3 regions of the Facklamia sp. P12955 genome follow, and region 2 is predicted to be linked to each of the others. Evidence: riboswitches for the same ligand, from Rfam matches in the RefSeq annotation. Region 2 holds a riboswitch; each other region holds the start of a gene.

Region 1 (10,249 bases), on a different contig from region 2:
TTCAATCGGCTCTTTTTCCCAACTAAAATCGAAATAAAGGTTATCTTCTAAATAACTATCGAACAAGTCTTTTTCTATATCTTGTTCAAAAAAACCTAAGACAAGCCCCCGTTTATCTTGTTCTTTAAGGGATGGAGCTAAAGGAATTTCTCCAAATAAATTTTCTTTATTTTCCATATATCCATCGACATTTATAAGCTGCGTCCCTTTCGCCCCCCACTCAAATAAGAGATGAGAAACATATTCCACTTCATCAGGCTTCTTAGTTTCAAGATAGATAGTCACTTTTGTCCAATGAGTCATTAAACCCCCCCAGTCAATGCATCTAAAAAATTTAAAGCTGAGCTTATTCACATTATGGAGGACTGTTTATCTTTTTTCAATCAAAAGAAGTTATTTTTTCAAGATTAAGTCTAGCTATTTTAATAAGGGCATGTAATAATAAATAATAGACTTTAGAATATTTGTAACTTTTTTTGAAATTTTCAAAAGAAAAGGATAAAATAGTAGTTGATATTCTATTTAATATAAAAGCTAATAAACGAGGTGAACTTCATGGCAGAAAAAAACTTAACAGCAAAAGATATCTTACAAAAAGAATTTTCTCGTTCCATGCGTGGCTATAATGCTGCTGAAGTCGATGAGTATCTCGATAGTATTATTCGTGACTATGATTCTTATCAAAAAGATGTAGTGTTCTTAAAGAATGAAAATGAGCGACTCATTGCTAAAATAGATGAATTAACTAAGCAGTTATCATTAGCTAAGAAAAACGTTTCAACAACTCCAGGTTCTGGCGTAACCAACTTTGATATCCTTAAACGTTTATCTAACTTAGAAAAACATGTTTTCGGAGCCAAAATTTCAAACACAGAGTATAGTCAAAATTAATGATCATAGTAAATTTCAGGTAATCGCGGTCAATTCATTTGGCTGAGGAAAGTCCATGCTCGCACAAGCTGAAACGCTTGTAGTGTTCGTGCTTAGCTAAACAATAAGCTAAGGTAGCCTTAAGGTGAACGGCGAGTGAATATTCTAAGGCTTAGCTAAGAATAAGTAATTCATAAAGTGCCACAGAGACGATCTTTTTGGAAACAAAAAGCTGAAACGCGGTAAACCCCTCGAGCGAGCAACCCAAATTTGGTAGGGGCACTCTCTGTATGGGAAAATGCGTAAGCATTGCTTAACTGAAAGAGAGACAAGTTATCTTGTAGATAGATGATTACCCTTTATTTATTCTTGCCTATGGAATAAATATTGACAGAACATGGCTTATCGAAATTTACTAATATAGGTATTTATAGATGCATATAGTCAACAACACGATTCTGAGCCTAAAAGCTTGTTGAATCGTGTTTTTTTAAAAGGAAGGATTATCCATGAAAACATATCACTTAATTGCTACAGCAGCTGCAGGTATCGAGGGAATAGCTAATCAAGAACTCAAGGATTTAGGCTATGAAACACAAACAGAGAATGGTCGCGTGCGCTTTAAAGGAACTGCAGAAGATATTGCTAAAACAAACCTATGGTTGAGAACAGCTGATCGAATTAAAGTAGTGGTTGGCGAATTTAAAGCAACCTCTTTTGAAGAATTGTTTGACCAAACCTATGCGATTGCCTGGGAAGACCTCTTGCCCATGGATGGAGAATTTCCTGTTTCAGGTAAATCGGTGAAATCAAAACTTTATTCTGTCCCTAACTGTCAAAGAATTGTCAAAAAAGCCATTGCCAAACGGCTAATGGATCACTATGCTCGTAAAATGCCTTTGAGCGAAACAGGTGATTACTACCCTATTGAAATATCGATACTAAAAGATGTGGCGATGATTACTTTAGACACAAGTGGAAGCAGTCTATTTAAACGAGGTTATCGAACTGAAAAAGGTGGCGCGCCTCTAAAAGAAAATATGGCAGCAGCTTTAGTCAAATTGACTACTTGGTTCCCTGACCGTCCTCTTTATGATCCAACTTGCGGGTCTGGAACAATTTTAATTGAAGCTGCCTTAATGGGACGCAATATTGCTCCAGGATTAAATCGGTCATTTGCAGCAGAAAAATGGGAGTTCTTTAATCCAGAAGTATGGTCAAAGGAAAAAACAAAAGCACGTCAAAAAATTAACCATGAAATAAAACTCAATATCTTTGGAAGCGATATAGATGGAAGAATGATTGAAATCGCCAAGCAAAATGCAGCAAATGCCGGTGTGGGAGAAGATATTACTTTTAAACAAATGCAGTTAAAAGATTACCGTCCGAATGAAGAATATGGCATTTTAATCTCCAACCCTCCTTATGGGGACCGCTTGCTAGATGAAGATAAGGTACACCAACTATACCAGGACATGGGTACTATTTACCGTTTGATGACCACTTGGTCGAAGTATATTCTCTCAAGTGATGACTCATTTGAGAAATTTTATGGTGAAAAAGCTAGCAAAAAACGCAAGTTATATAACGGTGCCTTAAAAGTAAATTATTATCAATTTTGGTCTACAAATAAATAAGGGTCTAAAGTCTTTACTTTCCCTTGTTTACGTAAGGCTTGTTTTGCTGCTTGATCAGCTGCTCGATTTTCTTTTTCAGGAATCCATTTTAGAAAAAGTAAAGGATAATGGTCCATTTCAAAGAGAATAACTTTTAAAAGCTTGCTAAAATAGTCTTTTTTGGCAAAACGTTTTTCAATCGATTGGAAAACAATCTTAGAATCGGTTTTAATTTGAATGAGTTGATCTGTTTTTAATTTTTCTTGCTTGATCCATTGCATAGCTAATCTTAAAGCAAAAAACTCAGCTTGGTGATTATCCAGACATTCATTAATATAAAATTTAAAAGTAGCAACTTTTTCACCATTGAATACCAAAAAAGCTAGGCCCGCTTCTTTAGTTTTAGGATCAAAAGCGGCATCAATTTGTATCCACATAGGTTTTTCACCCTCTCTATTTTGAAAGGAGTCTCCTCAATTGACAGATCTTATTCATATGCCAAATAAGAGCGAATATTTCTATCGCAAAGCCATGAATGCGCTTGAACAAAATGATTATGCAAGTGCATCTAACTTTTTGAAAGAAAGCTATCAGATAGAACCTTCCCTTAAAGTGTTTAAAGAACTAATTTCTATTCATATTATTCAAAATAAAAGTCAAGCTGTCAAAAAGTTATGGCAAAATTTTCTTTCAGACCACTCCATACAAGACCTTGACTATGAATTAGCGATGCTTTATGTTCATTCTTTACCTTATCTTTTTTCTCATCAAAAACTATTGATTCAGTTATATGAAATCAAAGAATATTTTGATCAAAAAAAATGGGATATCTCTTTGATTGTTAAACAAATTGAAAAAATTAAAGAAAAAGAAGCTCTTTCTAAAGAACTTCAACTCCTTATAAATACGAAGAGGTTAGATTCAAAGTTGAAACAATTGAAAGAACTAACCTTATATGAACTTTTAAAAGAAATCAAAAACTTCTATAGTTTAGATTACTCCCTTAAACATCCAATCTTGACTGCATTATTGGCTGACAAAGAGATAAGTCAATTCGTTAAAAGTGATATATTGCATCATTATATAGTTCGAAATTACCAGGCCCATCTGAAACTGACATGGTTTGAAGAAATTAAAATCATCGATAGCCTATCTCTAGTCCCTTATAAAGAAGATTCGACCTATTTACAAATAAAAGCTCTTCTTGAAGATTATACGGTCAATAATAATCCTCATATTTATGATGGTCTACTAGAAGAAATAAATTTATTGGTGATGGTATACTATCCATTTATCAAAGAAAAAATCTCAGACCCTGTTGCATGGTTTAATAGCTTTTTAAGTTATTACCATATAGAAAAAAGTGAAGAATCCGATCAAAATGAGCGAATGGATGAAATTCTCCAACAGGCTATCGATGAAATCAAACAACTAAGTCTATAGATAGAAATTTAAAGAAAACTTTCTAAATAAATTAGAGCAAGTCTATAGTAGACTCGCTCTAATTTTACTTCTCTTCTTCTGACTGTGTATCATTTTCCTTGGTGTTTTTATGGTGCACGGTAGGTTGTGGATCTAGAATGACATGCTTATCCTCTTCTTGTGGTGGTAAGGATATAAAATCAATAATATCTTTGAAATTGACTATGGTCTTCTCTTCAATAATATCTTGCATCATCATATCTGATTCTTGCCAATAAATATCTACAACTGCACTATTAGAAAGCAATTTTGTAATTATTCCTGTCATGCTACTTTCTCTAAATTTGAAAGTAATCTTATCCCCTATTTCTGGTCGAATTGCTAACTTTACTGATTCAATCATTTCAAGACCCGTTTCATAATCTACATCTAATAGCGAAGCGATACGTGACTTGCTTGTCCCGCGTCTTAACTCCTTTTCAATTAGACTTCGTTGCCCATCTGAAATTTTTTTCGACACGTTATCCCTCTTTTCTTAAATTGCCCTCTGTAATTGTTATTATACCACATTTTTCTTTTTTATTCTAAAGGTTACTCTTTCTCTACCTTTGGAACCCATACAGAAAGTGCTTGACTATGAATCTTAATTTCTAATGGTAAACTTGGGCCTTTATCGCCATCAATGTTCGCTTTTAGTTCACGTTCTTCATTCAAGGAAGCGAGTTTAATATCGAATGTTTTACCCTTTAACGACAAGATGGACTCATTATCTAATTCGTGTCGAGGCAAGCCTTTCTCTTCAATAAAAGTAGCTATGCTTGATATAGCCAATGAACCCTTAAAAGCATAAAGATGACCCAATCCATCAAATAGCTGGTCTTGTGAAAGAAGATTTTCCATTCCTCCCACACTAGTAGTGAGTGTTAATAATATAAGATTGGTTTTAAGGTGATGAGATTCCTTTCCATCGACACTAATGTCTAAATCAAAATCTTCCTCTTCAAACATCGCTTTAAAGCCATCAAATAAATAAGCTAATACCCCAATCTTATTTTTTACTTTAGATTCAGTTTCAAATACTGCTGAAGGAATAGCTCCTAGCGCAAGAACATTCGCAAAATACTGCTCGTTAACTTGCCCGATATCCAATTTTTTTAACTCTAAAGATTTAAATTGATTAATGGCTTTTACTGGGTTTAGAGAGATTCCTAAAGATCTTGCTAAATCATTTACAGTCCCCAAAGGTAAAAAAGCAAAATGAGGTGGTTGTGAATTCTCCATTAAACCGGATACCACTTCCTTAATAGTGCCGTCACCGCCCAAACAAATAATAGTGTCGTATTCATCTGCAGGGGTAGTTTTTGCCCAATCATAGGCATCTTGAGGTTTTTCAGTTGTTCGGTGTTTGACTTGAGCATCGTATGTATTAATTAGTAAATCAGCTAACTGCTCAGCATATGCTTTGGCCTTACCCTTACCTGAACCTGGATTAGCGATGATTAAAACGCTCTTCATATTAACCCTCCTTTTTTTACATTATATCACAAGTCCTCCTAAACGATTTTCCCTTCCAATTTCTTTGAAAGTAAGTTACACTGATGTATATCATTAGACAGAGTAAAAGATAGAACGTCAAGTGTTGTTGGATGGGATGTGGCCAACAAACGAAAAGAATTTATTCTTGCGATACTATCTTTGCATTCGCTGCATTAATATTATTTGTAGCGCTCTCTTGTCAAAAAAAGGAGCGTATTTTTTATGCAAAAACCTGATTCCCGTCGTATTATTTCATATGGTAATAAAGGAAAACTAACCACCCTACAATTAACTACCATGGCTTTATTATTAGCGTTTCGTATTATGTTAGCTTATATACCAGCGTTTAGAGTAGGTGAAATTGCCCAAATTGGAGTTGGCTTTATCGGTACTGCTATTTCCAGCGCTATAATTGGTCCATGGTGGGCTATCGTTATATCGGTAGCTAATGACATTATCACTGCTCTTCTAAATGGCTATAGCTTCTTCTTCGGTTATACCTTTAGTGCCGGTTTAGCTGGTTTCATTTATGGTTGGTTTTTGTGGCGTAAAGAACGTAATTGGAAAAATATTCTTATAGCAGTTGTTTTAGTAACCTTTATTGTAAACTTAGGATTTGGATCTCTATGGATTAAAATGATGCAAGGTAAAGCTTGGGCAGCATTCATGCCAATTCGTATCGCTAAAAACGCTGTTTCTCTTCCATTGAACACAATTATTTTAGTGATTATCCTAAAATTGCCTGTAATTGATCGTTTAATCAAAAAATTCCAATTTTAAACTTTATGGTAGCTCTTTTAGGTAGGTAACGCACTACTTACTATTTATGAATTATCTTATAAAATTAATAAAAAGGGCAGAAGTTTAAGCTTCTGCCCTTTTTATTAACGAAAATTTACTGTACTAAATATTATAAACTTCACTTAAAAAATCAAAAAATACTAGTAAACTTATTTAACAATCAGATTAAAAATTGTAAAAACTTGTGACATTTACTATATTTACGTATAATATGAAGATATGAAAATAAATGTAGCTTGCAACTACAGGAGGTATACTATGAAGAAAAATTATCGTGTATTGTTATATTACAAATATCAAAGAATTGAAGACCCTGAGTTATTTGCCAAAGAACACTTAGAGTTTTGCCGTCGTATCGGTTTAAAGGGGCGCGTATTAGTCGGTGAAGAAGGAATAAACGGAACCGTTTCAGGCACCCTAGATCAAACACAAAAGTATATGGACTATGTTCATTCACTAGAAGGTTTTGAAGATTTATGGTTTAAACAAGATCTTGCTGATGATTATGCGCATAAAAAGATGTCTGTGAGAACGCGTGAAGAAATTGTAGCTTTAAACTTAGATGATGATATTGATCCACATGAAATTACAGGACAATATCTATCCCCTAAAGAATTTAAAGATGCTCTACTTGACAAGGATACAGTTGTTCTTGACACTCGTAATGACTATGAGTATGATTTAGGTCATTTTAAGGGTGCGATCCGTCCTGAAATTCGTAATTTCCGTGAACTTCCTGACTGGGTGAAAGAAAACAAAGAAAAATTTATGGACAAACGCGTTGTTGTCTATTGCACAGGTGGTATCCGCTGCGAGAAATTCTCAGGTTGGTTACTTAAAGAAGGTTTTAAAGATGTGGGGCAATTACATGGTGGTATTGATACTTATGGAAAAGACCCTGAAATTAAAGGTGAGCTTTGGGAAGGTAAGATGTATGTTTTCGATGAACGTATTGCTGTCCCAGTTAATCAAGTAAATCCTACAGTAGTCGGAAAAGATTATTTTGATGGAACACCATGTGAAAGATACGTAAATTGTGCAAACCCAGAATGTAATGAACAAATATTGACTTCTAAAGCAAATGAAGATAAGTATTTACGTGGATGTAGTGAGGCCTGTCGTCGTCATCCTCGAAACCGCTATGTCGCTGAACATAACTTTTCCACAGAAGAATGGGAAGAAAGATTAAATGCAATTGGAGAAAGCTTAAGTAAAACACATTCTGCATAATTTAAGCCGATAAAGGGGATAATGAAATGACTAATAAAGAAAGCAAGAATCATCTGCCACCTTTGGAGGGTCATCATTTAAAAGATAGTAAGCCAAATCTCAATCAAAGGCGGCAAAGATTAATCAACCAGAAATCTTCTAACTATGTTAATAGCGAAGAAGCTCGAGCAAGAAGATTGAAAAGAATTAGTGAACTTGAAAATAAGAGCTTTAATAATTTTGATAAGGCTATTCCTCAGTCAAATGAGGATAGAAGACAGTTTTCTTCTAATCATTATCAATCGCTTAAAGTCAAAAAAGAAACTCCTATAGGTGAGTCAGTAAGCAATTTACACAATAAATCGATTAAAAAAGATCGCTCAGAGAAGAAAGTTATTAAAAAAACTGAAACTGACACTGATTTAAAGCTAGAAAATAAGACTAATAATCATACTAGCAGTAATAATTCTAGTAAGTTCAGTCGAGACGCTATAGAATCAAACAGACCTCAACAGAAGTCAAATCAAAAAACTGAAAGTGAAAGTGACAACCACTCAACGGATAAAAATCTTTTTCAGACTTACCTTGATAAAAGAAGAAAAAGAAAAAAAGAAGTGCGTAGTCAACTATCTTTGGAAGGTCTTGACCGGTTTTCAAAAATTTCCTTAGTCCTTTCGATTATCTTTAATGTATTTAGACGTCTATTCATCTACTTTGTAGTTGTAGATCTTCTTTTTGGCTTTCTCTTATCAGGTATTGGATTAGGCTACTTCACTTCATTAGTATCTGATACGACTCCACCAAGTAAACAAGAGATGGCTGAAGCTATTAATCAAGTCGAACAACAATCTAGTTTATATTATGACTCTGGCGACCTTATTGCTGATATAAGATCGGACGTCGTTAGATCTGTTACTAATTTAGAAGATATTTCACCCTATATTAAAGAAGGTTTAATTTCCATTGAAGATCAAGCTTTTTATGAGCATTACGGTGTTAACCCTAAATCAACACTTAGAGCAGTGCTTCAAACGCTTATTACCGGGTCTGGTACTGGAGGATCAACATTAACTCAGCAATTAGTTAAGCAGCAGTTATTAACAAATGATGTTACTTTCTTTAGAAAGGCTAACGAAATTCTCTTGGCCTTAAGAGTTGAAAAATATTTTACCAAAGACGAAATATTAAACGCTTATCTCAATGTTTCTCCTTTTGGCCGTAATAATGAAGGAGATAATATTGCGGGAATTCGTGAAGCTTCTGAAGGCATTTTCGGCAAAGAACCAAATGAAGTTAATTTAGCTCAAGCTGCCTTTTTAGTTGGTTTGCCTCAAGATCCTTATAGCTATACTCCTTATAACTATAACAGTTCACTTAGAGAGGATTTCAATCCTGGTATCAATCGAATGAAAGCTGTGCTATTCAGTATGTATCGTAACGAGGCTATTACTAAAGAAGAATACGAAACTGCGATTGATTATGATATTAGTAAAGATTTTATTAAACCTGAAAATCGTCCAATCGAACGCCAATCCTACCTGTATCAAACCGTCATGAATGAAGCCATTAAGAAATTAATGGAAATTAATGTCAATGACGATGGAAATCAGATGAGCGATGTTTTACAAGACATTGAATGGTATAATCAATATTATTCTGAAGCAGAAAACCAGCTGCGTACCGGGGGCTACAAAGTATATTCAACTATTGATAAAGAAATTTATGATCAATTACAAGAAACTGCTAAAGAAAACGTAGACTCATTAGGAGTAAGCTATGATGGGGTTTATACAGATCCTAGTACCGGTGAAGAAATCTATTATGTTGAAAATATTCAAACTGGTGTTGTGGTGATTGAAAACACTAGTGGAAAAGTACTGGGCTTTGTGGCTGGGACCGATTATGATAATAATCAAATTGACCATGCCTTTGCCACTCGCCGCTCTCCTGGTTCAACCATCAAACCACTTGCAGTCTATGCACCAGCAATTGAGAATAATCTTATTGCTCCTGCCACAATTGTACCCGATACACCATTTGTAGAAACTTATCCCGATGGAACTGAGTGGAAACCGACCAACTACGGCGAATCAATTTCTAATAAGTTTATCTCTGCCAGAGAATCATTAGCTAAGTCACTGAATTTGCCAACTATTCGAATTTATCAAGGGCTTATACAGCAAAACGTACCAGTCTATGATTATCTTGAACTCATGGGCTTTAAAGATGGCTTTGCATATGATCAAGAAGAAACATACAACCTAGCCTTTTCCATTGGTGGAGTGAATACCGGACCGACTGTTTTTGAACAAACATCTGCTTTTTCAACTTTTGCCAATAATGGTTATTATATTCAAGGGCATATTATCAGTAAGATTGTCGATTCATTTGGAAATACTGTATTTGAACAAGAAGTAGAGCCACAAAAAGTATTTAGTGAGGATACAAACTACTTAATGGTAGATATTTTAAGGGATACAACCGAATTCGGTTCAGGACAATATGCCAAAGCTAATCTGCAAGTTCCAGGAGACTGGATTGCCAAATCCGGAACTAGTGAAAATGCTAAAGATCTATGGTTTATTGCCTCTACTCCTTCTGTTACCATTGGTACATGGGCTGGCTATGATTCACAATATTATGAATACTTTGTTAACCCAGATGATGGACTTGGCAATGAATCGGTTCGTTCACAAATATACTGGGCTAATATCGCCAACGCCTTATTCAGAGTTCGACCTGATATTTTTGGATCTAATGAAGTCTTTGCACAACCCGCTTCTGTTGTTAGCCAA
Region 2 (10,249 bases):
ACGTACTAAAACTGCTCCATTGGCTTGTTTAGCCATTTGTCCTACTTCAACAATTAAGGGACGGCCTCCCCAATTTGTTTCAAATACTTGTTTAGTTGTCATAACATAACTCCTTTTAAATTTTTAATCATTCGGAGTAGCACTAAACAAAAATCAACCGTTTAAAGTTTAAACGACTCATTTTTGTATAGTGTGAAACTCCGAACAAATCTACTAGTAATATAACAAAAAGGATGGCTAATTGCCATCCTTTAGTCGCAGGATTAACGACGTAATCCTAATCTTTTAATTAAATCACGGTAACGAGTAACGTCCTTGTTACGTAGGTAAGCAAGAAGGTTACGACGGTGACCAATTTTCTTCATTAATCCACGATAAGAGTGAAAATCTTTCTTATGTGTTTTAATATGGTCGTTTAAATTGTTGATGTCTTCTGTTAAGACAGCAACTTGAACCTCAACAGAACCGGTATCACCTTCGTGACGTGCGTATTCTTTCATGATTTCAGTTTTACGTTCTTGTGTTAATGCCATATTATTCACCTCTTTCTAATTTATTTCCACTAGCTAAGTAAAGCGTTGGTGATGCGCTAAACCGAGCGAGGGCATTGTTCTGAATTTTCATACAGAACAATGATTAATTATAGTTTAAAGCAGTCTCATAATCAAGGGGGTTTCTTAATTAATTGGAAATAGGGCTGAAATTCGTCTGGAGCTTGATCTTCTGCTAATAAGTGAACAGCCAATTCTGATTGAGCGCTTTGTTTAGTGGTCCCTTGGAAGTAGTACCTAAAATCTAGATGATAATGAGCCCCTTCGCCTTTTTGTGGGTTAGCGGGGATGGCAAATAGATTAAGGTCTACTAATTCGGACTGAGTAAGGGAGGTGAATTTTAAACCCGTTTCTTCGTATAGCTCACGCAAGGCTGTTGTTTGAGGGGTCTCCCCTATTTCCACGTGTCCTGCAGGTAATAAAGTTTTATGTAAATAAGGATGATGAATAAAAACTAAAGACTGATCTTGAAAAACCAAGGCTGAAGCTGATAAGTGCAATGGACTTTTGCGGTCCAAGAGATTGCTTGCAGGATATTGATCCATTATTTCTTGGAGCCTTAAAAACTTCTTCTGATTAAAGAAGGGTGAGACTTTAATCAATTCTTGCGCATTATTCAAAAGCTCTGCTGCATTAATTTGTTGCAAACAAATCCCTCACTTTTTTTATCAGATGGAAAGAGCCCACAACAATAATAGGATCGTCTTGGTCTTCCATCAGTTGTTTTAATCCTGCACGACTATCCGGATAAGAAATCACTGAGCTTCCTTTTTGTTCAAAAAGTTTTGCTAGCTCTTTGGTATCCATCGCTCGATCTGGAAAATCGGGCTGGGTCACATAAAAATCAGCAGTTAATTTTAATAATTCATCTAGAATAGCCGGTACATCTTTGTCTTTGAGAAAACCACACAAAATGCTCAACTTTTGACCAGCATATAATGATTGGATGCTAGAGATTAATTCTTGAATGGCATCTAAATTATGAGCAGCATCTAGGATAATGTCGGGAGTGCTTTGCACTTTTTCAAAACGTCCTACCATTCTTAAGTCTTTAAAAGCTTTTGTCATGTCAGTCTCTATAGGAGAAGGTTGTTCACTTTCCAACCATACTTGATACCATTTAAAGACGGTCTTTAAATTTTCATTTTGGAAAGTCCCTAATAAGGGCAAGTAGAGTTCAAAACTTTTTTGATTTAGTTCCACTTGAAAATAATGTGGACGCTTGTAAACAATCTTTTGGTCAGAGCTATCATGGAAAGAACTTTTTTGCTCCGAGCTTATTTGTTTAAGACGCTCAACCACTCCGTTCTTTTGGTTCGGCGCCACAATGACTTGTTGATTTGAACGGATAATACCAGCTTTAGTCTCTACGATAGCTTGCAAAGAATCCCCCAGTAAATTTAAATGATCCATACCAATTTTAGTAAAGATGGCATATTCAGAGTGGCTAATTGCATTGGTCGCATCAAGGCCCCCACCTACACCACATTCTAAAACTAGATAATCACAGGCTAAATGGGCATAATACAGGATCCCAATCAAAAAGGTGGTCTCAAATTGTGACAAATCTTTTTGTGGGTCTAAGCCTAACATAATCGCCGCTCGGTGAACTTCCGCCATGATACAGCTAAAATCTGACTGACTAATCATTTGGTCATTGACTTTAATACTTTCACATTCTGAATATAAATGAGGACTGGTAAATAGTCCTGTGCGATATCCATGAGCAAGTAATAAATGAGAAATCATATTAGCAGTTGACCCCTTACCATTAGTTCCCGCAATATGGATGATTTTAACGGTTTGGTCCGGTTGGCCCAATTGTTTCAACATGGCTTTTAAAACACTTAGACGGTCTCCTTCACCATAAAGAATAGTTGGTAAATCATCGGTCAAACTGTTAATCATAAGGCGTTCACCTTAGGTAAAGACTGCAGAAATTCATTCCGCAACTGAACATCTTCATTAAAGACGCCTAAATAATAGTTGGTACGGGTAATGGAGTTGACTTTTTGGACCCCGCGCATTTCCACACACATATGACGGGCATCAACCACCACAGCTACTCCCTTAGCATGGGTAATCTCCATCAAAACCTCAGCGACTTCACGCGTAATATTTTCTTGCACATTTAACTTTCTTGCAGCATAGTTTACCAATCTTGGTATTTTTGACAGGCCAATAATTTGTCCATCTTGTGGAAGATAGCCTACATGAACATTCCCAAAGAAGGGTAACATATGATGTTCACACATAGAATAAAAAGGGATATTATTGACTGCCACCATTTGTTGATTAGGACTGGCATCGGTTGGGAACATTTTTCCTTCCGTAAATTCTTCTAAGCGAGTAGAAGCTGTAATTTCCTTTAGCGACTTGGCAACACGTTTAGGTGTTTCAATGAGCCCCTCACGATCTGGGTCTTCTCCGATTTCGATTAAAAGCTCACGAACTAATTCTTCTATACGATTCAAATTAATTTCTTTCATTTTCTACCACTCTTTCTATTCTTTGGTCTTGTGTCTTTTCTAAATGTTCAATGGCTTGATTAATTTGACAATAAGCATAAAAATTGGTGTCAATAATTTCTTTTAAAGGAATTAACACAAACAAACGGTTCATTATTTCGGGATGCGGTAAAGTTAGCTGAGGGTCTTCACTTTCTAGATGGCCAAAATATAAGATATCCATATCTAAAGTTCTAGGTCCCCAAACGATCAATCGCTTTCTTAGTAACTTGGCTTCTATTTCATGAAGGTAGTCCAATAAGTCATAAGGATCTAAGTCTGTTTCAATGGCGAGAGCTTGATTAATGAAGTCATCTTGCACGACTCCTCCTACTGGAGAAGTCTGATAATAGGCCGAGGCTTTTAAGACTTCAATTTGTGGATGAGTCGCTAACAGCTCTTGCCCCTTTCGCAGATTAGCCATCCGATCTCCTAAGTTAGATCCGACACTCAGATAAACAGTTGCCATCCTCTATCCCTCCAATTCAATTTCGGCAGAATCTAAAATACCATCGATGGGTAATTGTAATTTGCGAACATTGACTTTGACCTGACTAATTAGTTGTGGATTGGATTGTTTTATTAAATCTAAAAGGTCAAAAGCAACTGTTTCAATCAAGTCGACCCGTGTTTTTTTTATATATTCAGCAACTAGATCATAAAAATGCGCATAAGAGACTGTTTCATTTAAATCATCTCGCGTGAGACTGGCCTTCATGGTCACCGTCAGATCAACAGCGATATTTTGACCTAATTTCTTCTCTTCAGGAAAATAGCCAATATGCGAATAAAAACGCATGTTATTTAATTTTATCTTAAACATAACTCCTCCTATTTAAGTGGATAAGCAGCAAAATTTGTATCCTCTAAGCCATCAGATAAGCGCAAGTGGTTACCAATTAACGAAGCAATCCGGTGAGAGCTTCCCACATGAACCCTAAGCATTTCGATACCCATAAAAGCAGCGATAGCGGATAAGGCAGCAGAGCCTTCGTCTCTTTGTCTGAATCCTTCTTCGGTTTCAACATCTACATTAAAGCCAGCTTCTTGCAGGGTGTTTTGAATAAAGCGTTTACGAGAAACCCCTAAGAAGCAGGTAAAGCCTTTTTGGTGAATCCGATTGGCTTGATGGATTAATTGGTAGTTCTCACGTTTAGTTAAACCAAAGCCGATACCTGGGTCAAGTGCGATGCGGTCTTTTTTGATACCCGCTTCAGTCGCATACTTTAAAGACTTATCAAAATACTTATCCATCAATTCAACAGCGTCCATTTTGGCAAAAGCGTCCAATTCTGCTTTGCTAAAGACGCCTTCTGCTCCAAACTGCGGAAAGACCTTGGCGGAAGGATGGTCTGGACGGACAATTACTGGATTAGCCATCACAATGACACCAGCTTGAGTTGGTGCAATCACTGAGGCCATGCGCGGGTCACCTAAAAGTCCAGTAATATCGTTGATAATATCGGCTCCGGCTGCAAGCGCTGCTTGAGCAACCTCAGCTTTCCAAGTATCAACTGAGATTATTACATCAGTTTGCGCTCTTAGGGCCTTGATAACTGGGACGACACGTTGGATTTCTTCTTCTACGGCCACATAAGTCGACCCCGGACGGGTAGATTCTCCTCCGATATCAATCATTTGACAACCTTGCTTAATCAGTTCCATCGCTCGCTTACAAGCCACTTCTAGACCAAACCATTTTCCTCCATCTGAAAAAGAATCTGGGGTCACATTGACGATTCCACAGAGAATGGTCGGGTCGCCATGCTTAATCTCACGATGGTTAAAGCGAAAGACTGGCTGTTTTTTTGGATTTACTTGCATGTTTTACTCTCCCCACTTAGATAGTTTGACTCAAAAAAAGAGCACTCTTCAAAAGAGTGCCCTCCACAAGATGAAAACAGCGGAGGCGATTATCTATCGCGTGAGAATCACTTCGTCTTCTAGCGACATCCCATCTAGAAGCACTTTACGTAAATAACCTACTCTGTTTTTGAATTCCCTTATATTGTAAGGGAATACATTAAAAATTACAATGTTAGATTTTTATTACTTATTTTATCTTGAAATGCGCTTTCAACTCCATCATTAAATCACGCGTCTCGGCTGCTTTTTCAAAATTCATTTCTTTAGCATAAGCTTTCATCAACATGGTTAAACGCTCCAGCTCTTCCTCTCTTTGCATCCGAGATAGTTGTTTGAAATCTAGTAAGACATTTTCTTGACGATCTTCTGCTTCCACATCGTGAGTGATACGAATTAAGTCGCGAATATCTTTTTTGATAGTCGTCGGTGTGATGCCATGCTCTTTATTATAAGCTGTTTGAATTTGGCGTCGTCTTTCTGTCTCATCAATCGCTTTTTGCATAGAATTAGTGATGCGGTCTGCATACATAATTACGCGACCGTTTTGGTTTCGAGCGGCTCGACCAATTGTTTGTACCAAGGCACGTTCTGACCTTAAAAAGCCTTCCTTGTCCGCATCTAAAATCGTCACCAGTGATACCTCAGGGACATCTAGTCCCTCTCTTAATAAGTTAATCCCGATTAAGACATCAAAAACACCTAATCTGAGATCACGGATGATTTCCGTTCGCTCCAAAGTCACAATATCTGAATGCAGATATTTGACCTTAATATCCAATTCCCTTAGATAATCGGTTAAGTCTTCAGACATTTTTTTGGTTAAAGTCGTTACAAAGACACGTTCATTTCTTTCCACTCTTAAACTAATTTCGGAAACTAAATCATCAATTTGTCCCTTAATCGGTCGAACCTCTATAACAGGATCCAAAAGACCTGTTGGACGAATAATTTGTTCGACATATTCATGGTTGGTATGTTCTAATTCATAAGGGCCTGGTGTGGCTGAGATATAAATAATCTGATTAATATGGTCTTCAAACTCATTGAGTTTAAGTGGACGATTATCCACAGCTGAAGGTAGACGAAAGCCGTATTCAACCAACTGATCCTTACGCGCCCGGTCACCATTATACATCCCACGAATCTGCGGCATGGTAATGTGGGATTCGTCAGCAACGATTAGAAAATCATCAGGAAAGAAATCTAATAGCGTATAAGGTGGCTCTCCTGGTGCACGCCCATCCAGATGGCGCGAATAGTTTTCAATGCCTGAACAATAGCCCATTTCCAATAACATTTCAATATCATAGTTAGTTCTTTGCTCTAGTCGCTGAGCTTCTAATAGTTTATTCTCAGAGCGTAAGACTTCTAATCTTTCCTCTAATTCTTGACGAATACTTTCAACTGCTCTTTGCGTTTGTTTTTGATTAGCTACGAAGTGGGTAGCCGGATAAATGGGATAGTGTTCGACATCCTTTTTGATTTCACCTGTTAAAACATCTACTTCACGGATACGGTCGATTTCATCACCGAAAAACTCAATCCGAATGACTTCTTTATCTCTTGAAGCTAAAAAGATTTCTAGGACATCGCCACGGGCTCTAAAGGTTCCACGTTGAAAATCAATATCATTGCGAACAAATTGCATGTCGACTAAACGAGCCATCACTTGGTCACGGGCAATTTCTTGACCTTGACGTAAAGAAAGTACATGCTCACGATACATGTCCGGATCAACCAAACCATAAATACACGACACTGAGGCGACTACTATCACATCGTCTCTTTCTAATAAAGAAGAAGAAGCTGAATGACGCAACTTATCAATTTCGTCATTGACACTGGATTCCTTTTCGATATAGGTATCAGAAGATGGCACATAGGCTTCTGGCTGATAATAATCATAGTAGGAGACAAAATATTCGACCGCATTATCAGGGAAAAATTCTAATAATTCGGAATATAATTGACCGGCTAGTGTTTTATTATGAGCTAGGACCAATGTTGGTTTATTGACTTCTTCAATTACCTTAGCCACTGTATATGTTTTACCCGTACCAGTAGCCCCAAGTAAAATCTGCTCTTTTTTTCCTGCTCTTAAACCAGCCGCTAACTCTTTAATTGCCTGGGGTTGGTCACCAGCTGGTTCATAAGGTGATACCACCCTAAATTTATTACTCTTCAAAAACTCGCCTCCATTTATGCTTTTGCTCTTAATAAATTACACAACTTTTGCTTGTCTCACAAGTTCAATGCTTATTAAATAATCTGACTTATTTTTATTGCAAGTTGACATTGTCTTCTGTATAATATTTCTTGTTGACTAAGTTTTCAGACTTAGACTAGATTTATTGAAAAGAGGTGACCATTCATGGCCAATACAGCATCAGCAAAAAAACGTACACGTCAAACTGAAAAAGTTTCTAGCCGTAAACGCACTCAAGTTTCTGCTTTAAGAACTGCAATGAAAAAAGTTCGCGTAGCAGTTGAAACGGGCGAAGGTGATGTTCAAGCATTATACCAAGCCGCAGTTAAAGCTATTGACTCTGCCGCAACTAAAGGCTTAATTCATCACAACAAAGCAGCACGTGATAAATCTCGTTTAGCTAAATTAATTGCATCTGCTAAATAATAATTGAGCTTCCATTGGGAGCTTTTTTGTTTTACTGATTAATCAGACCAAGCATCCTCGTTAATCCTTGTTTGATTAGGGGCCTAACAACAAGCCGATAAATCTTGTTACAGACCCTAATCGAAAGGTTTTAAGAAGGATGCTTTTTATGTTGAACTTCATTTTATAGATACTGATTAAGTAGTTCTTGTCGACTGTGCTTGCTTAAATAAGACACTGGAACATCTAATTGTGTTAAGGCTCCTGATTTTCCTTCACTAGCTAAACGGTAAACCGCTCTGGCATAGGCCAGCAGTAAATGGGCTTGATTAAATCGAGGGTGATTAAAACTTAAGCTCAAATCATAAGTAGTAAGCTCTTGATTGTCTGAAAGGGTCCGAATCAGCCGACCCGCTTTGGCTTCCTTTGAAAGCTTGGTCATCTGATCACTCGAAACAAAATTTATATTCCTTTCAACTTGAGAAAGATAATTAGGTAAGGCCTGTACTTGATCATGAATCCTGTCAGGATTCACTCCCTCTTCCAAAACTAGGTAAGCCACTCTTTCTTGATAGTCAGAAAAACGCAAATCAGCACCTTCCCCTTTTAAAATGGCTTGTATACTTTGAGGAGAGGCTTTGATATATACACTTGCTTGGGCTACTCCTTCTATGCCAGCCAGTGTTTCACTCATTTTTTGACTCCATTCATTTTCGATAAAACGATAATTAGTTGCTTGAGGCATCACAGCTTCTGCCAATAATTGATTGATTGTATAAATACCAGGATTCCACCCTACACCTATCACGGCTAATTTATGGTGAACCTGACTGATAGAATCGATCGATTTTAATAAAAGAGCTGGCTTAGCATAAAAATTATATGTATCCACTAAATTAAAATGAGCCGCATATTCCGTTAGATTATCAGGATTATCCTCAGTAGTACCCCTACAGACTAGCAAGACATCAATAGACTCTTTAAAGTTAAGTGCTTGTTCCATGGGATGAATAGGCAAAGACTGCAAGGCTTGTGGGAAGTCCTGCTTACTTTGCCGGCTAAAGATATGTTGGATAATTAAGTCTTGGTGTTGATCCATAACTTCCATAATAGCTTGACCCACTTGATCGAAACCTGCGATGGCTAAGCGAATTTTTTGCATAGGAACCTCCTTTAATTAAAGTTGCATGATTTTGGTCAGGATCAGATAGAAAGACGTATCCTTATTGCCTAAACCGGTTTTCATTTGGTAATCAGCTTGAATGAGTTGTAAATAAAGCTGACTAAGTTCTCCTATTTGCATGGGTCGACTGGCTTGAAGGGCTAATTTCACTCGATAAGGATGGACAGAGAGTGTTTGAGCTATTTCATCTTGCTTTATTCCTTGCATTTGTAAGAGTTTAACTTGTAAAAATAAGCGAAACTGCGAAACGATTAAGGCATGTAGTTGAATGGGATCGTGCTTCATTAATATTAAGTCTTGATAAATTTGAATCGAGCGATCAAGCTTGCGGGCTAGTATAGCATTGGTCAATTCAAAGACATCTGAAGCTAGGCTGCGTGTGACTAAAGAATTTACCACTTCCAGGGTAACCTTTTGACCACTTTGAGCAAATTGTTTCAACTTCTCCAATTCAGCCACTGCTTGACTCAATTGATAATCTACACGTTGTAACAAAGCCTTTTGGGCTTCTGTAGTCATCTCAAAATCAGCACTTTGAATATAACTTTGAATAAAGGACTGAACAGCCGCTTCTCCTAGAGGAGAAATATTAATATAAGTCGTCTCTTTCAGGAATGCCTTAGTTAATTTTCGCCTTTTATCCACTTGATCATGAGGGACGATAAAAAGAATACAAGTAGCGGGATTAGGATCCTTCAAATAATCCAACAAGCGCTTTGTTTGACCATCAGTCATTTTTTGTTGAGCTTGGCTGATTAGAAAATCTACTTGGTCCACTATAATGAGGCGTTGGTCGACAAAAAACGAATAACTTTCTGCTTCATCTAAAACAGTGTCAATGGATACTTCATTAGCGTCAAAGCTAGAAAGGTCTAGTTCGCCGGCCAAATTTTCAATTTTTTGAGCCAGAGCTTGTCGAAAATTCTGTTGAAGATAGACTTCACTGCCTTGAAGACAGTAAACATTATCAATCTTACCCTGAACTAAAGCCTGTTTTGCCTTTTGAAAGTCCATAATGCCCCTCCTCATCCTCTCTCATTAGTGTACCAAATATTTTATGCTTTGTATGCTATAAAGCCTTTTAACTTGCAGGCACTTTCTTGTATAATAGGAATATCATTATAGTCGCAGAAAGGAATTTATTATGCAACCAATCATCGCAATTACTGGTAGTATTACACCCATTCAAAACGACCCTCGATATGCAGCCTTCGATGCTACTTACACCCCTCACTTTTTTGTAGAAGCTATTATTGAAGCGGGAGGGATTCCACTCGTTCTACCCATCAATAACCAATATCCAATTGAAGCCATTATTGACCGTATAGACGGTCTGATCCTAACTGGTGGACAAGATGTGGATCCACGTTTTTATCAAGAAGAACCTCATTTAAAATTAGGATCTTTAAATATCGACCGTGACCACCATGAATTAAAATTAATTAAACATTTTATGCAAGCTGGCAAGCCAATCCTTGGTATCTGTCGTGGTATGCAATTAATTAATGTTCTTCAAGGTGGGAACCTCTAT
Region 3 (10,249 bases), on a different contig from region 2:
AATAATCACAGGTTCTTGGGCAAAACTACCCGCAATGGCAGCTGTCATTGCAATACGGTGGTCTTGAAAAGTATCCACAATTCCGCCATGAAAGCCTTGCCCTCCTTGCAAGATGAACCCATCAGCTTCAGCTTGTATGTAGACACCTAAAGCTTGCATAAGAGCTACGGTAGATTCTATTCGGTCACTTTCTTTTAAGCGGAGGCGTTGGCCGTTAACGATGCGAGTAATCCCAGCTTTTCTAGCGGCTGCTAGGGTAAGGATAGGAATAGCATCGGGCAATTGACGGGCATCGATTTCCACTATTTGATTACTTGCAGTTGAAGTCTTACTGGGATGATAGTCAGTGGATTGTCTTGCCGACTCGGGGATGGGATAGCCCAATTTATCCAAATAGGACAAAGCCTGACGGTCTGCTTGGAGACTGTCAAAAGTAAGATTTAAGACCTGGACGCCTGCTACTAAGAAGAAAAGGGCGTTGGACCAATCGCCTTCTACTTGGTAGGGCGCTGCTTGTATAGGTCCATCGAGTAAGTGATAGGCTTGAGTTTGATGAGAAAAATCAATCCTTTTACTAAATTCTTTTAAGCTAGCTAAGGTCATGTCGACATAGGCAGCGGATTCCAAAGGCGAAGTTAATTTTATCTGACTTGCTTTATTTAAATGAGCGAGAGCCAAAGCTAATCCTGAAATAAATTGAGAAGAAACATTACCTGGAAGTTGGTAATTTCCTGCTTCTAACTTGCCTGAAAGCCAGATACTAGGGCCTTCTTCTTGCCAATAAATACCTAATTGGTCAAACAAGTCCCAATAAGGTTGGTTGGTTCGATTGATCAAACTCCCTTGGCGAAGGATTTCGACCTGTTGGTTCTTTTCTAACCGACTAGCTAAGATAGGAATTAGAAAGCGTAAGCTTGTTCCTGACTCGCCCACATTGAAGTGGCGCTTCATAGAATGAGCATCTGGCAGGATATGGTATGCTTTTTGATCTGAATCATGGTGAACCAGGCAACCTAGTCCTTCAATACAAGTCAATGTTGCTTCTAAATCTTTTGAAAGACGGTCTAAATAGATGGTAGAGGGACCATTGGCTAAGCTGGCTGCAAAGAGTGCTCGATGAGCGTCTGATTTAGAAGGAATTGCAGAAATACTGCCTTTTAAAGAGTGAGGCATAATTTGAATATCCATCTACAATCGACTCCCTGCTTCAATCCATTGGCCTAATTCATGAATAGGAATGGCTTGTCGGACACAATTTCCTATTTCAACAGGAATAATTAAGTGAATCGTTTGGTCTTGTTTTTTCTTGTCGTGATTAATGGCGTTCAGTAAATCATGGTTATCACAGTAATAAGTCTGGAATAGTCCTTGTTTTTGGTATAAATCTTCAAGAAGAGGAACGAATGATTGGCGGGCCCAACCCAATTTAAAACTAGCACGAGCCATCCATAATAGGCCGATTGCGACTGCTTCACCATGGTTCACTTGGTGGTTGCTAATACTTTCAATGGCATGGGCGAAAGTATGACCTAAATTAAGGAATTGTCTTTTACCTTGATCGTGAAAATCATTAGCAACATAGGCGTGTTTTATTTCTAAAGACCGTTTAATTAGATTCAAGTAGTTGAGTTGACTTTTATCTCGTCTGATGTCCTCCAATAAAGCGGGGTCAGTAAGGATCGCATATTTTATAATTTCTGCTAACCCATTGTTAATTTGTCTGATATCTAAGGTGTCTAAATAGGCAATATCGATATGAACCCAAGCGGGATGATAGAAAGTACCCACTTGATTTTTATAGGCACCAAAATTAATGCCATTTTTACCCCCAATGGCAGAGTCAACCATAGCTAAAAGAGTCGTCGGAACTTGTATAAAGTTGATTCCTCTTAAATATGTGGCGGCTAAAAAGCCCCCTAAGTCACCAATGACGCCACCACCAAAGGCGATTAGGCAATCAGACCGAGTAAGTTTTTCTTCTACCATACGATTCATCACTTCTTGATAACAAGCTAATGACTTTGACGCTTCACCGGCAGGAACAATATGGTAAGAAAAGGATGCTAACTGACCAAGTTGATCAATTTGTTCTTGGTAAAGGGTCGCCACATTTTGATCCGTTAGTAGAAACTTTTTTCCGCTCATTTGGCTTAAGCGTTTTTTTAATTGACTAAAATGATGGTGTTCTAGATAGATTGGATAAGGAAAAACATTCAATTGGATGTCCAAAATGTACCCTCCTAAACAAAAATAGGAGCTCTGAAAAATTCAGAGCTCCGCTAAAGATGGATAATAAAACAGCGGAAGATAAAAGGCATCGCATGATTGTTCATTTCGTTTTACAGCAACTTCCCATCTGTAAATACTTTACGCACCTTTTATACTCTGTTCAAAGTTCTCCTTCATTATAGGTGAATGATAGCACTTGTCAATCATTGACAAGGATTAAATGCTATTCTTTTTAAATTACTTTTCAGGTATTTTTACTAACTACAAATTGTGATAAAATAGGACAATAACCAGTTGCATAGATATCGTTGAAAAAAATGTTAGGAGAAACCATTATGAAGTTTGTTATCATTGATAATTATGATTCCTATACTTATAATCTGTTTCAATTAATAGCCAAAGTGACGCAAGAAGTTCCGTTGGTTATTAAGAATGATCAAATGTCATATGAAGAATTCAAATTGTTAGATTTTGATGCGGTGGTTATTTCACCAGGTCCTGGAAGTCCTGAAAATCCTGAAGATTTTGGTCTTTGCCGTGAAGTAATCGAAAAAGAAGAACGTCCCATATTGGGCATCTGTTTGGGTCAGCAAGGAATTTATTATCTGAATGGAGGAGAAATTATATTGGCTCCTCAGCCTGTTCATGGGCGGCTGAGTGAAATCAGACATAATAATCAAGGACTTTTTAAAGGACTACCGCAAGATTTTAAAGTGACCCGTTACCATTCTTTAGTCTGTAAAGAAGAGAAATTGGAGAACATTCAAGTGGATGCGAGAACGCACGATGGCTTAATTATGGGGATTTCTCATCGTAGCAAACCTCAATACGCCGTTCAGTTTCATCCAGAGTCAATTGCTTCACAAGAAGGTGAACGTCTAATTGAGAATTTTGTAGACTTGATCCACACCTTCCAAATACAGACAAATCCTTTGCGTGTTACAAAAGTTCCTTATCAAGGCAATGCACAAGCGTTGTTTAATCAGCTTTATCAAATTAATAAACAAACGCAATGGTTAGACTCTAGTCAAGTGACAAAAGCTTTGTCTCGTTTTTCTATAATTGGACAAGCGGGTCCTCGCCATGGCCATCGTCTGACCTATGATATTACGGATAATGTGGTTATCAAGACAGATATAAAGGGAAGAGAAGAAAGAATTCATCAAGATATATTCACTTATTTAGAAAAACATCAACCTCAATGGCCAATCCATCAAGATTTACCATGTGATTTCCAATTAGGTTATATTGGTTATTTTGGTTATGAGCTCAAAAGTTTAATGGAAGGGCCTAATCAGCATCAGTCATTGTATCCTGATGTTATATTAGATTATATTGATCGAGCGGCTGTTATCGATCATCACGAAAACCAACTTTATTTACTATCCTATAAAGATGACAAAGACTGGATCAAAGATTTAGATTTTTCACAGGCTTATATTTCAGTAGGTGAAAAAGAAGAGCTTATCATGGAGGCCTTCGATCAACCAACTATTGCTTGGGCTATGGCTCGCAGTGACTATTTGAAAGCTATCCACCAATGTCAAGACTACATTCGAAAAGGAGAGTCCTATGAAATATGTTTGACCAACCGCTTGGATATCAAAGACCAGCTAGATGCCTATATATATTACCAAACCTTACGCCAAGCCAGTCCAGCCCCTTACGCAGCCTTTTTAACTTTTGATCATTTTGCTGTTGCGTGTTCTTCTATGGAAAAATTCTTAACTTTGAATCGTGATGGTAGAGTTCAAACCAAGCCCATCAAAGGAACGGCTAAAAGGGGTCAAAACCCAGCAGAAGATCAAGCGATTATTCATGCTTTAGCAACCGAGGAAAAGACCATGGCTGAAAACTTGATGATCGTAGACCTATTGCGAAATGATTTAGGTAAGGTCTGTCAGATTGGAACAGTAACGGTTCCCAAGTTGATGGCTGTTGAGAGTTATTCAACCCTTCATCAATTAGTGACTACCGTTCAAGGCTTTCTTGCAAAAAATGTTTCAGCTATTGATCTGTTTAAAGCTTGCTTCCCTGGTGGTTCAATGACTGGAGCGCCGAAGTATCGTACCCTCGAATTAATTGATCAATTAGAAGGACGTCCACGAGGTATCTACTCAGGGGCTATTGGCTATATTGCTAATAATGGTTGTATGGATTTAAATATTGTTATACGTACGGCGGTTATTGAAGAAGAAAAGACTAGTCTCGGTCTAGGGGGAGCAATTATTGCCCTTTCAGATCCAGAAGAAGAGTACCAAGAAACTTTAGTCAAAGCCCAAGGAGCTCTTAATGCCTTAAAAGCCTATTACCATCTACCTTCAACTTACGAATTTAAAATTGAAGGGGCCTAAAAGGATTCATTAAAGATAAATGAGTTTGTTAAACGAAGAAAACCAGCAAGCATACCATTATTATGCTTGCTGGTTTTTTTATTATTTAACTTTCCCAAGTGTTCGCAAACTATTAAGAACTGCAAGGATGGTCACACCAACATCGGCGACAATAGCCATCCACATGGATGAGAAGCCTAAAGCGGCGAGGCTTAGGAAGAGTACCTTAATTCCAAGTGCAAAGGCTATATTTTCTTGAGCAATGCGTAAAGTTTTTTGAGCAATTTTAATAGCTTGAGGGAGTTTAGCTAAAGAATCATTCATAATGACAATGTCTGCTGATTCAATAGCTGCGTCAGATCCCATTCCTCCCATGGCAATTCCAATATCTGCACGGGCAAGAGCCGGGGCATCATTGATGCCATCACCGATAAAGGCTACATTAGAGGATTTTTTATTAGACGTTGATTGCTTAACGTTAGCTAAAATTTTCTCCAGTTCGATCATCTTTTCTTGTGGAAGCAAGTCACCTTTTGCTTGATCAATCCCAACAAGTTGAGCGATTTCGTCGACGGTTGCTTGATTGTCACCAGAAAGTAAGATGGCAGAGGAAATACCCAATTGATGTAATTCTGTCAGCGCGGACTGAGAATCTGGTTTGATCTGGTCTTTAATGAGGACATAGCCTTGATATGCTTGATTAATACTGAGATAAACGACAGTGGCAGCAGTCTTTAATTCTGGCACTTCGATCTTGAATTGATCCATCAAGTCCTTGTTTCCAGCAAGTAAACTTTTACCGTCCACAATTCCTTTAAGACCTTTACCGGTGATTGTTTCTACTTCTTGCACACGATGAGGATCTAAGGGCTGATTATAGGCTTCTTGAATGGAGAGTGCAATAGGATGGTGGGATTGGCTCTCCAAGTGAGCCAGTGCTTCTAAAAACTCATTTTTGCTTAAATATAAGGCCTCTACTTTGTCAATCGCAAAGTTACCTTGAGTGATTGTTCCGGTTTTATCTAAAACTAAGGTCTTAATCTTTGTTAGGGTTTCGAGGAAATTTCCGCCTTTAACCATGATACCTTCACGTGCTGCTGCACCAATTCCACCATAAAAACTCATAGGAACAGAGACAACTAAGGCACAAGGACAAGAGATAACTAAAAATTGTAACGCACGGTAAAAGCTTGTTGACCAAGAAATGTCACTAAAAAAGATAGGAGGCAAAGTAGCCAAAAGAACTGCTAAGGCAACTACAACCGGTGTATAAACGCGTGCGAACCGAGTAATAAATTTCTCAGTAGCTGCCTTTTTGGAAGAAGCATTTTCAACTAAGTCGATAATTTGGCTGACCGTTGAATTTTGGAAGGTCTTAGTGACTTTAACTTTCAGTTGAGAACTTAAGTTGATCGAACCTGAGTAGAGGGTGTCGCCTTCTTTTAAACTCTGAGGAAGAGATTCTCCAGTAATAGCTGAGTGGTCTACTTGAGATTGACCTTGGATAATTTGTCCATCTAGAGGGACCTTGTCTCCGACAGCTACGATAAACTCTTGACCTTCAACTAACTCGCGGGGGTCAATTTTGGTTAATGTACCATCAGTTTGTTGAATACGGGCAAAGTCAGGACGAATTGCCATCAAGGATTGAATTGATTGGCGAGATTGGTTAACGGCACGGTCTTGAAACCATTCTCCGATAGAATAGAACAGCATAACGGCAACTGCTTCAGGGTACTCACCAATCACAAAGGCACCTAAGGTAGCAATCGTCATTAAGAAATTTTCTTCTAACCAGTCCTTATTTTTAATTTTATTCCAAGTAGTTTTAAGTACATTCTGACCTATGAACAGATAGGTCAGACCAAAATAACCCACTAGAAGCCATTCAGAAGAAATATAATTTGTTAAAAAGAATCCTAAGATAAATAAAGGAATGGTAATTAAAATACGCCAGCCTTCGCTATCAAGTAAGCCTTGACTGTCCTTATTTTTATCAAGGTTTAGATTTGATTTTTCTTCTAGCTCAAAGAGCGGAACCAATTTTATCCCTTGTTCGACTTCTTGTACATTTTGTTCCAAGCTTTGAATGAGATTAGACTCCATCACTTGGTCCGTGTCGATTGTTAATTGTCCTTGTGCGAAATTAACGGTCGCTTCAACTTGATCCGAATTGTTTAAGCGAGTTTCAATTTTTTGAGCACAGTTAGCACAAGACAAACCCTGCATTTTAAATTTATAAGTCATTATTATCATTTCCTCCTTCTGCTGCATGTTCCAATGCATTGTGATATAAAATACGCACATGGTCATCAGCAATTGAATAATAAACAATACGTCCTTCTTTGCGCTTTTTAACTAAATTTAATTTAAATAGATAAGCGAGTTGATGAGAAGTGGCAGATTTGGACATGCCTATTAGATGGCCTAAATCGCAAACACACAATTCTGTCTTAAGCAAATACCATAAAATTTTTGCTCGAGAGGGTTCTGCTAATGCTTTAAAGAGTTTGATTAGAATTTTAAAATGTTCTGGATTGAGAGGCACTTCTTGAGCTTTCTTAATCGCTTCAGGATGAATTGCATTCTCTTGACAGCTATCCATGGCATGACCTACTTTCTGTTTATAAATAGTAAAAATTATCATTTATAGTTGAACAGCCGTTCAACCTTTACAACTTAAATATACCACGCACTATTATTTTTGTCAAATGAATACTAATGGTTGATAAACGGCTTGCTAAACTATAATAAACTGACCTCTAAATGAATAGAAATCAGGTAGAAAGAGTAAACGATTAAAAAATAATAAGTAAAATAGTATATAGATTGAGGGCCTTTGAGTAGACGTTAGTGAGTTTAATTGACTGTTTTAAAAGGAAATTTAATAAAGTAGAGGTTAGTTTATGAATCTTATTTATCATTTCATTGAAATAAGATTCTTTGACTAAGAGCCGGTTGACTGATAATGATACAAGCCAAATCGCCAAACACCATAAACAGGTATAGCAAAAACTAGACTCAAAAAAGGAAATAGAGCTAATCGCCAATCATTACTCTTACCTACTAAATATAAAAAGGGATAATACTGGACCAAAGCCAGAGGGAGAATAAAGGTTAGAAACTTTAATATCTTCTTTCCATAAATAGAGAAGGGATATTGACCAAATTCACGTCCGCCATCTGTAAAAATATTCATAATCTCTAATCCTTGAATGGTAAAAAAAGAAAGGCTTGCTGAAAGAAAATATAATAAGGAAAATAACAAGCTGGCTGTTAAGATCATTATGAATAAAGTAGCAATCTTATTCCACGACCATACCATCTTGCCTCTTTCAATGACGAAAACTAGTAGTAAGGCTGCTTGGATTAAGCGTCCTATACGTGAAAACTCAAATTTTGATCCAATAACTTGGAGTAAGGGGCTTTGGGGGCGAGTGAGGACACGATCAAATTCACCATTAGCAATCATCTGAGGAAAAGAATCGAATCCCCTGGCTAGCATTTCAGCTAAGGCGGCCGCAAAAGTGAAAATTCCAGCACATAAAAGCACTTCATCTTTTGAAAACCCTTGTACGCTGTGAAATCTTTCTAACATAAAATAAATGCCTAGTACAGAGACAAAGGTTGCTAAGAATTGCCCCATAATTAATAACAACATAGAAACAGGGTATTGCCATTGAGCCTGCCAATTGAGTTTAAAATAAAGACCTAAAATTTTAAACACTGCATTTAACCTCCTTGAATAACGAATTTAGATAGAGCATGTTGCATCAGCCACCAACCGGCCACCAACAGAAGAATCAGCCAAAAAGCTTGAGGAATGATAATATTCCAAGAGCTAATGTCTAGAGAATAGACTCTAAGAGGAATGTTTTGCATATAGGCGAAGGGTGTCCAATGGATAAAGGTTTGTAAAGGCTGGGGTAAAAAGGGTAATGGAATGATTGCTCCGGTTAGAAATTCCCCGATCGTAGCAACAATCACTCGAATTCCCACGTCCGTTAAGAAATAAAAGACACTAATATAGACTAACATTAAGAAGGCAATGATTAATAAAGTAGACAGAATCATCGTCACTATAAAAAGTAGGAGGTGGTTTGGCGGCAAAAGCTTATAAGGTTCTGGCAGAAAGCTTGCTACAATTATCATTGGCAAACACCGTAATAAAGTGCGAGCAATTCGCATGGCAAGGTTAGATATAAACCAATGGGGATAGAGACCGAGAGGACGCGTCAATTGATAGGCAACATTGCCTGAAATGATTTCTTCGAAGATAGTACGGTCATAAATCCATAAAGCAAACAAATTAAGACCGGCTTGTTGGATCCATATATAAGCGCAGACTTGTTCAAAAGTCATAGGTTGACTTTGTGCGTTGGTTTGATAAAAAGATTCGAACATTTTGATGAGAAGTAGGCCCCAAGCAAATTGGGTAAGAATACCTGCTAAAGCAGCCGTTCGATATTGAATGGCTGATTGAAATTGAATGCGAAATATTGCGCTATAAGTTTTCATAATTGATACTCCCGATAAAGCTGGATTACTAGGTGATCAAGGTTAGTAGCATGAGGGCTTATAGATTGTAAATCAAGATTTTGATTTAATAAAGCAATAAATTCATTTTTGGATAGAAGATCCGAATCAAAAGATAATAAAGCTTCTGATTCAGTCGCTTGATAAATTTGAATACCCGGGTGATGAGGTAGTCTTCCTTTATTAAATTCAATGTTCCAAATCTGTTTTTGTTGATTTTTGTTCTTTAATTCCTCCAGGGAACCGTCGAGCAGTATTTTTCCTTGACCAATCAATATAATCCGTGAAGAGAGTGCTTCAATATCTTGCATGTCATGCGTGGTTAAAATAACTGTTGTCTGTTCTTCTTGATTAAGATCGATAATGAATTTTCGAACAGCTAATTTAGAAACTGCATCTAAACCAATAGTAGGTTCATCTAGAAATAGAATGGCTGGCTGATGAATTAAAGCAGCGGCAATTTCACACCGCATTCTTTGGCCTAAACTGAGTTGTCTAACGGGAGTATCCAGTAAGTTTTCGATAGCTAAAGCATATGCTAACTTATCAATTTGTTGATGATAACGCTGTGGATCCACACGGTAAAGGTCACGGATCAGGTCAAAAGAATCCTTAACTGGTAAATCCCACCATAGTTGAGAACGTTGTCCAAAAACGACGCCGATATTTCTAACATGGTCGATCCTGTTTTTCCAAGGCGTTAGGCCCATTATTTGGCACTCACCAGTATCTGGATGGAGGATACCTGATAGGATTTTAAGTGTGGTACTTTTACCAGCTCCGTTTGGGCCAATATAGCCTATCATTTCGCCTTTTTTAACATTAAAAGATACTTGGTCTAATGCCTGATAGTATTCAGTCTCTCTCTTTAAATAAGATAAACCAGGCATTGAGGAGTGTTTTTTTCGTTTGGCTATTTTAAATTGTTTTGAAATGTTTTCAACCTGAATCATCTAATCTCTCCTAAGTTTTTTGATTATTTGAATTATATAGCTAGCGAACTAAAGAAGTAAAATTGAGCCTTTGAATTGTATAACAAGAAGCCTTTCAAGTCAACGAAGAGAAGGTTTTCAATCATAATCTGTTAATAAAGATGATATAATAGGTAAAAGTGGAAAGGGGTGGATCAATGACTTCTGTTTCCATCGAAA

What was found. A riboswitch is a leader RNA that binds a small molecule or an ion and turns the genes downstream of it on or off. The one in region 2 is predicted to bind tetrahydrofolate.
Region 1: another riboswitch for tetrahydrofolate. It lies ahead of ACQV2G_RS06610 (folate family ECF transporter S component); the one in region 2 lies ahead of folP (dihydropteroate synthase).
Region 3: another riboswitch for tetrahydrofolate. It lies ahead of aroB (3-dehydroquinate synthase); the one in region 2 lies ahead of folP (dihydropteroate synthase).

What each region holds. Positions count from the first base shown of each region.
Region 1 is NZ_JBNUPF010000020.1:2,105-12,353, reverse strand. Features, by position in the region: gene ACQV2G_RS06650 (50S ribosomal protein L11 methyltransferase) at 1-303, opposite strand, end outside; gene gpsB (cell division regulator GpsB) at 556-891, shown strand; RNA gene rnpB (RNase P RNA component class B) at 903-1,280, shown strand; gene ACQV2G_RS06635 (THUMP domain-containing class I SAM-dependent RNA methyltransferase) at 1,380-2,507, shown strand; gene ACQV2G_RS06630 (ribonuclease HI family protein) at 2,483-2,923, opposite strand; gene ACQV2G_RS06625 (hypothetical protein) at 2,964-3,929, shown strand; gene ACQV2G_RS06620 (DUF2187 family protein) at 3,994-4,428, opposite strand; gene ACQV2G_RS06615 (diacylglycerol/lipid kinase family protein) at 4,500-5,423, opposite strand; THF riboswitch at 5,520-5,617, shown strand; gene ACQV2G_RS06610 (folate family ECF transporter S component) at 5,667-6,224, shown strand; gene ACQV2G_RS06605 (rhodanese-related sulfurtransferase) at 6,504-7,475, shown strand; gene ACQV2G_RS06600 (transglycosylase domain-containing protein) at 7,502-10,249, shown strand, end outside.
Region 2 is NZ_JBNUPF010000019.1:16,974-27,222, forward strand. Features, by position in the region: gene pnp (polyribonucleotide nucleotidyltransferase) at 1-102, opposite strand, end outside; gene rpsO (30S ribosomal protein S15) at 264-533, opposite strand; gene ACQV2G_RS06480 (NUDIX hydrolase) at 665-1,198, opposite strand; gene ACQV2G_RS06485 (bifunctional folylpolyglutamate synthase/dihydrofolate synthase) at 1,185-2,459, opposite strand; partial or broken gene folE (GTP cyclohydrolase I FolE) at 2,456-3,527, opposite strand; gene folB (dihydroneopterin aldolase) at 3,531-3,881, opposite strand; gene folP (dihydropteroate synthase) at 3,890-4,882, opposite strand; THF riboswitch at 4,958-5,050, opposite strand; gene uvrB (excinuclease ABC subunit UvrB) at 5,112-7,109, opposite strand; gene rpsT (30S ribosomal protein S20) at 7,296-7,556, shown strand; gene ACQV2G_RS06515 (diaminopimelate dehydrogenase) at 7,720-8,697, opposite strand; gene holA (DNA polymerase III subunit delta) at 8,713-9,732, opposite strand; gene ACQV2G_RS06525 (gamma-glutamyl-gamma-aminobutyrate hydrolase family protein) at 9,863-10,249, shown strand, end outside.
Region 3 is NZ_JBNUPF010000013.1:10,693-20,941, forward strand. Features, by position in the region: gene ACQV2G_RS04925 (3-phosphoshikimate 1-carboxyvinyltransferase) at 1-1,188, opposite strand, end outside; gene aroB (3-dehydroquinate synthase) at 1,189-2,229, opposite strand; THF riboswitch at 2,297-2,390, opposite strand; gene pabB (aminodeoxychorismate synthase component I) at 2,565-4,583, shown strand; gene ACQV2G_RS04940 (heavy metal translocating P-type ATPase) at 4,665-6,809, opposite strand; gene ACQV2G_RS04945 (ArsR/SmtB family transcription factor) at 6,799-7,167, opposite strand; gene ACQV2G_RS04950 (ABC transporter permease) at 7,510-8,289, opposite strand; gene ACQV2G_RS04955 (ABC transporter permease) at 8,295-9,080, opposite strand; gene ACQV2G_RS04960 (ABC transporter ATP-binding protein) at 9,077-10,051, opposite strand; gene ACQV2G_RS04965 (endonuclease III domain-containing protein) at 10,228-10,249, shown strand, end outside.